2 linked regions of the Halorhodospira halophila SL1 genome follow. Each later gene encodes a partner of the first gene's protein in a complex. Links are inferred from orthologs where the notes say so. Each region holds a gene or a part of one and is shown on either strand. Other genes may lie near its edges.

Evidence for each region.
Region 2: the proteins of uvrB (region 1) and uvrD are in contact, whole or in part, in a crystal structure (PDB 7EGT), measured with the Thermus thermophilus proteins. The link is inferred for Halorhodospira halophila SL1 from one-to-one orthologs. Residues at the interface, in WP_096411307.1 of Thermus thermophilus: Glu23, Leu25, Arg26, Asp27, Gly28, Glu29, Arg30, Phe31, Arg55, Glu326, Asp327, Phe328, Glu379, Ser382, Gln383, His398, Gly400, Arg401; in WP_096412145.1 of Thermus thermophilus: His654, Arg656, Phe657, Gln666, Asp668, Glu669, Lys680, Arg681, Leu682, Ser683, Lys685, Tyr686, Ala687.

Annotation. Positions count from the first base shown.
Region 1 is NC_008789.1:610,011-613,226, reverse strand. What follows is about bases 83-2,988. They hold uvrB (excinuclease ABC subunit UvrB), read left to right. Parts: upstream 83-473; coding sequence 474-2,504; downstream 2,505-2,988. Other genes in these bases: HHAL_RS02745 (SUF system Fe-S cluster assembly regulator), read left to right, coding at 2,952-2,988; HHAL_RS02750 (hypothetical protein), read right to left, coding at 2,518-2,784; HHAL_RS02760 (pyridoxal phosphate-dependent aminotransferase), read right to left, coding at 83-320. In the rest of the region: more of HHAL_RS02760, read right to left, coding at 1-82; more of HHAL_RS02745, read left to right, coding at 2,989-3,216. UniProt on the Escherichia coli protein: The UvrABC repair system catalyzes the recognition and processing of DNA lesions. A damage recognition complex composed of 2 UvrA and 2 UvrB subunits scans DNA for abnormalities.
Region 2 is NC_008789.1:2,661,748-2,665,013, reverse strand. Bases 69-3,024 are described here. They hold uvrD (DNA helicase II), read left to right. Parts: upstream 69-435; coding sequence 436-2,613; downstream 2,614-3,024. Other genes in these bases: HHAL_RS12240 (LOG family protein), read right to left, coding at 2,982-3,024; HHAL_RS12245 (DUF2782 domain-containing protein), read right to left, coding at 2,603-2,968; HHAL_RS12255 (LysR substrate-binding domain-containing protein), read left to right, coding at 69-434. Also shown: more of HHAL_RS12255, read left to right, coding at 1-68; more of HHAL_RS12240, read right to left, coding at 3,025-3,266. UniProt on the Escherichia coli protein: A helicase with DNA-dependent ATPase activity. Unwinds DNA duplexes with 3'-5' polarity. Translocates on single-stranded DNA with 3'-5' polarity. Initiates unwinding more efficiently from a nicked substrate than double-stranded DNA.

The sequences.
Region 1 (3,216 bases):
TTGAACAGCGACTGCTTGGCGCCGCTGGAGACCAGGATCTGGTTGGCTTCGTAGCTCAGCTGGTTGTCGCGCTGGAGCTTGTCGATGACCGCCTGCTTGAGTTCGGTGGTGCCGTCCACGGCGGTGTAGCGCGTCTGCCCCTGCTGGGCGGCCTGGACGGCGGCCTCGATGATGTGTGCCGGGGTGTCGAAGTCCGGCTCGCCGGCGCCGAGGCCGATGACGTCGTGGCCGGCGGCGCGCAGCTCCGCGGCGCGGGCGGTGACGGCGAGCGTCGGCGATGGCTTGATGCGCTGGACGCGATCGGCAAGCTGAAGGTCCATGGTTTGGCTCCGCGTTGAAAGTTGGGCTCGGGGAGTATGATAAGGGTTTTGGGTTCAGTGTTCAGGGTTCAGACTTTATGACCGCCGGAGTCAGAGGTGTAGCTTGCAGAGCGTGATGCGGAACGACCTGCCGAAGGCGTGTGCGGGGGGGGAATGACTGAGCGGTTCAAGCTGAACGCCCGTTTCCAGCCCGCTGGGGATCAGCCCCAGGCGATCGACGAGCTCGTCGACGGGATCGAGTCGGGGCTCTCGGACCAGACCCTGCTTGGGGTGACCGGTTCGGGCAAGACCTTCACCGTCGCCAACGTGATCGAGCGGCTGCAGCGTCCGGCGATCCTGCTGGCGCCGAACAAGACCCTGGCCGCGCAGCTCTACGGCGAGATGCGCGAGTTCTTGCCGGAGAACCGCGTCGAGTACTTCGTCTCCTACTACGACTACTACCAGCCCGAGGCGTACGTGCCCTCCTCGGATACCTTCATTGAGAAGGACGCCTCGGTGAACGAGCACATCGAGCAGATGCGCCTGTCCGCCACCAAGGCGGTGCTCGAGCACAAGGATACGGTCATCGTCGCCTCGGTCTCCTCCATCTACGGGCTGGGCGACCCGCAGGCGTATATGTCGATGCTCCTGCACCTGGTGCGCGGTGAGCAGATCGACCAGCGGGCGATCCTGCGCCGGCTGGCCGAACTGCAGTACACCCGCAACGACACCGAGCTGACCCGGGGCACCTACCGCGCCAGGGGCGAGGTGATCGACATCTTCCCCGCCGAGTCCCCCGAAGAGGCGGTCCGGGTGCAGCTCTTCGACGACGAGATCGAGGAGATCAGCTGGTTCGATCCGCTCACCGGCGAGGTGCTGCGCCGGGTGCCGCGTGTGACCATCTACCCCAAGACCCACTACGTCACCCCGAAGGAGCAGATCCACCAGGCCGTGGAGCAGATCAAGGAGGAGCTGCGCGAGCGCCTGGATGAGCTGCGGGCTGCCGACAAGCTGGTGGAGGCGCAGCGGCTGGAAGAGCGGACCCGCTTCGATATGGAGATGATGCTCGAGCTCGGCTACTGCAACGGCATCGAGAACTACTCCCGCTATCTCTCCGGCCGCGGGCCGGGAGAGCCGCCGCCGACTCTGTTCGACTACATCCCGCCGGAGGCCGTGCTGTTCATCGATGAGTCCCACGTCACCGTTCCGCAGATCGGCGGCATGTACAAGGGCGACCGCTCGCGCAAGCAGACCCTGGTCGAATACGGGTTCCGGCTGCCCTCGGCGCTGGACAACCGGCCGCTGAAGTTCGAGGAGTTCCGCCGCCTGGCGCCGCAGACGGTCTACGTCTCGGCCACGCCGGGCCCCTTCGAAGAGGAGCACGCCGGGCAGGTGGTGGAGCAGGTGGTCCGCCCCACCGGGCTAGTGGACCCGGAGGTGGAGGTGCGTCCGGCTACTGCCCAGGTCGACGATGTCTACGGCGAGATCCGCGCGCGCGCCGAGCGGGACGAGCGGGTGTTGGTCACCACGCTGACCAAGCGTATGGCCGAGGACCTGACCGAATACCTGGAGGAGAACGGCGTCCGGGTCCGCTACCTCCACTCCGACGTGGACACGGTCGAGCGCACCGAGATCATTCGTGACCTGCGCCTGGGCCACTTCGATGTGCTGGTCGGCATCAACCTCCTGCGCGAGGGGCTGGACATCCCCGAGGTCTCGCTGGTGGCTATCCTCGATGCCGATAAGGAGGGCTTTCTGCGTTCTACCCGCTCGCTGATCCAGACCATCGGTCGGGCCGCCCGCAATATCGATGGACGGGCGATCCTCTACGCTGATCAGATGACGGACTCCATGCGCCGCGCCATCGACGAGACGGAGCGGCGGCGGGCCAAGCAGATCGCCCACAATGAGGCCCACGGCATCACCCCGCAGGGGATCCGCAAGGAGGTGCCCGACATCATGGAGCGCGGTGGTGTGCCGGCGCCGGGGGCCCCGCAGCGGGCGGCCCGGGTGGCCGAAGAGGCGGGCGAGTACGCCGGGCTGTCCCCCGCCGAGGCGGTGCGGCGGATCCGCGAGCTAGAGAAGCGTATGCAGGAGCACGCCCGGGAGCTGGAGTTCGAGGAGGCGGCCCGGGTGCGCGACGAGATCCGCCGCATCGAGCAGCACGCCCTGGGCGGAGGCGGCGCCGCGGCTGCCGCGTCCTGAACCGGCCGCGGCCTCAGCTCGGGCGGCGGTTCTGCATCAGCGTTTCGATATCCAGCTGCTTGTCGCCGTGGCGGGTGCGCATGAGCACGTCGTGCTCGTAGTGGTAGTAGCGCGCGATGAAGTACGCCGAGCGCAGGGCCGCGATCTCGCTGTGCGAGTTGCCGATGTGCTGGACACGGCCCTGCTCGTCGTAGAAGACCACCTCCCAGCCGTTGTCCCGTTCCTCGATGATCAGCCGGTAGGTGGTGCGCAGTCGCGGCTTGTGCGGCTGAGGGGTCAACAGTAGCCCTCCTGACAGGTTGAAACAGACTCCATCCTCCCATGGATCGGCACGGCTGTGGTGATCTTCAGCCCGGGGGGTGTCTGTCTGTAAGTGTTCTAAAAAGTCTTCCCTTCCCCGATTGGAATATGTACCCTCTGGGTACGGATTGAGGGAAATCAGACACCATGCTCCGAATCAACCGCGAGACTGACTATGGCGTGGTCATCCTCTCGGCGATGGCGCGCCGCCCGGGGGAACGGGTCAATGCCGCCCAGCTGGCGGGGGCCCACGGGCTGCCCCAGCCGATGGTGAGCAAGGTCATGAAGCAGCTGGTGCACGCCGGACTGCTGTGCTCCTATCGCGGCGCCAAGGGCGGCTACGGACTGGCCCGGCCACCCGAGGAGATCTCGGTGGCCGAGGTCATCGAGGCCCTTGAGGGACCCATTGCCT
Region 2 (3,266 bases), 2.1 Mb from region 1 along the record:
TCTATCTGGCGGTGCCCCGCGGCCACGACCTGGATCGCCCGGAACCGGTCGACGCCAAGGATCTGCAGCAGACCGAACTGATGCTCCTCGAGGAGGGGCACTGCCTGCGCGAACAGGCCCTGGAACTGTGCCGGCGCAACGACGTGGGCGAGGCGGCGGCGTTCCGCGCCACGAGCCTCGAGACCCTGCGCCAGATGGTGGCCGCCGGGGTCGGCGTGACCCTGTTGCCGGCTCTGGCGGCGGCCGCCTCGCGCCTGGGCCCGGATCACGCTGCCATTAGCCTGCGGCCCTTCGCCGAACCTGCCCCCAGTCGCGACCTGGCCCTCTACTGGCGGGTGGGCACCGCCCGCGAACCCACCTTCCGCGAGCTGGTCGAACGGATGCGCAGTGCCGCGGTGCTTCAAGACCCGACCCAGACCCTGCCGGCAGCCTGATATGCCCATCGATGCCCTGACCGCGGATCTCAACGATGCCCAGCGCGAGGCCGTGTGCCTGCCTCCGGGCCGCGCCCTGGTGTTGGCCGGGGCCGGCAGTGGCAAGACCCGCGTGCTCACCCGGCGCGCCGCCTACCTGGTGCAGGTCGAGGGGGCTTCGCCGTTCGCCATCCTGGCGGTCACCTTCACCAACAAGGCGGCCGGCGAGATGCGCGGGCGCATCGGCGAACTCCTCGGCATCGCTACCGCCGGCATGTGGGTCGGCACCTTCCACGGCATCGCCCACCGTCTGTTGCGTCAGCACGCCCAGCGCGCTGGGCTCCCCGAAGGTTTCCAGATCCTCGATGCCGATGACCAGCTGCGCGTGGTCAAGCGGGTCCTGCGCGCCCGGGGCAACGACGAGTCCCGCTTCCCGCCGCGCCAGGTGCGGGGATTCATCAGCGCGCGCAAGGAGGAGGGGGAGCGTCCCAGCGACGTGACCGAGGCCGGGGGCGATTATCAGCAGGAGCTGCTGGCCGTCTACCACGATTACGAGCAGGCGTGCCGTCGTGGTGGCTTGGTGGATTTCTCCGAGTTGCTGCTGCGCGCCTACGAGCTGCTGCGCGACGACCCCGAGCTCCTTGGCCACTACCAGCGGCGCTTTGCCCACATCCTGGTCGACGAGTTCCAGGACACCAATGCCCTGCAGTATCGCTGGCTGAAGCTGCTCGGCGGCGAGCAGTCGGAGCTGTTTGTTGTCGGCGACGACGACCAGTCCATCTACGGCTGGCGGGGTGCCCGGGTGGAGAACATCGAGCACTTCCGGCGGGAGATGGGCGACGTCCGGGTGGTCCGCCTGGAGCAGAACTACCGCTCCACCGGCACCATCCTCGACGCTGCCAACCGGCTGATCGAGCACAACAGCGGCCGGCTGGGCAAGCAGCTGTGGACCGACGGCTGGAGCGGCGAGCCGATCACCCTCTACGCCGCGTTCAACGAGGTCGACGAGGCGCGCTGGGTGGTCGATCGTATTCGCCAGCTGAGCGAGGAGGGCGGCTACGGCCATGCCGACTTCGCCATCCTCTACCGCTCCAACGCCCAGTCCCGCGCCCTCGAGCACGAACTCCACGCCGCCCGGCTGCCGTTCCGCGTCTACGGGGGGCTGCGCTTCTTCGAACGCGCCGAGGTCAAGGATGCCCTGGCCTACCTGCGCCTGGTGGCCAATCGCCACGACGACGCCAGCTTCGAACGGGTGGTCAACACCCCGCCGCGCGGCATCGGCGCCAAGACCGTCGACGCGGTCCGCTACGCCGCCCGGGAGGCCGACGTTTCGATGTGGCGGGCCGCCCGGGAGCTGACCGGCAGCCGGGCCCTGGCCGCCCGGGCGCGCAACGCCTTGGCCAGCTTCCTGGAACGCATCGACGCCCTGGACAGTGAGCTCACCGACCGACCGCTCCACGATCAGGTGGAGCAGGTGATCGCCCGCACCGACTTGCGCCGCCACCACGAGCGAGACGAGGCCCGTCTGGAGAACCTCGACGAGCTGGTGACCGCCGCGCGCACCTTCGCCCAGCGCGATGAGCCGGAAGATGATCTGGACCCCCTGGCGGCCTTTCTCACCCACGCCGCCCTGGAGGCCGGCGAGGGGCAGGCCGACGACTGGGAGCACTCGGTGCAGCTGATGACCCTGCACTCGGCCAAGGGGCTGGAGTTCCCGGTGGTCTTTTTAGTAGGGATGGAGGAGGGGTTGTTCCCCCACCGCATGTCCGTCGAGGAGCCCGGCCGTCTGGAGGAGGAGCGCAGGCTGTGCTATGTCGGCATGACCCGGGCCAGGCAGCGGCTGATCCTGACCCACGCCGAGAAGCGGCGCCTGCACGGCATGGATCAGTTGGCCCGGCCATCGCGCTTTCTCACCGAGATACCCGGTGAGCATCTCGAGGAGGTCCGTCCACGCATGTCCGTACGGCGGGGGCCCCCGTCGGTGCCTGCGTCCGGCGGGAGCGGCTCGTCGCTGCCGGCCGACGCCCCGCCCGAGGGGTTGAGTCTGGGCAGCCGTGTCCACCACCCGCGGTTCGGCGACGGCGTGCTCCTTCACTGTGAGGGCAGCGGCCCCAATGCCCGCCTGCAGGTCCGGTTCGATAGCGCCGGGACCAAGTGGCTGATCGCCGGCCGCGCCGGCCTGGAACCGGCTACCAGCTGAACAGCCGCCATAGCGGTGTGCGCGGCGGGTCGTGGGCGTGGTAGTCGCCCCCGCTGCCGTCGAGGACGCCGTCTCCGGTCGTGTCGTAGAGCAGGTACGGCGGCCCGACGGCGGGCTGGATGCGTACCGCGTAGATCTGTCCGTCCACCCGGTACTCCTCGATGACCGCCCAGTCGCGCTGGACGATGGTGACCGTCGGCTCGAGGTCCGGTTCGTCACGCACCAGGGCCTCGGGCGGCGGCGGTGGTGTCACCGTGATCCGCTCATCGGCCTCGAAGCCGCCGGCGGCCTGAGCGCTCAGCAGCATCGCCAGGCCGACCCCAGCGGCACCGGCGGCAACCCGCTTACTCATCATGGCGGGCGCTCCTCTAGAGATCGAGCAGGATCTCCCGCTCCTCGCGGGAGGGCTGGAAGCCGCGGTCCTCGTAGTGATCGAAGATGGCTGCCACCACCTCCTCCGGGGTATCCACGACCTTGAACAGGTGCATGTCGTCGGCATCGATGGCCGCCTCGGCCACCAGCCGCTCCTGGAACCACTCCACCAGCTTCTCCCAGAACGGGCTGTGTACCAGGATGATGGGGATCTTTGGCGTCTTCCCGGTCTGGACCAGGGTGAGGATCTCGGCCAGCTCGTCCAGCGTCCCGAACCCGCC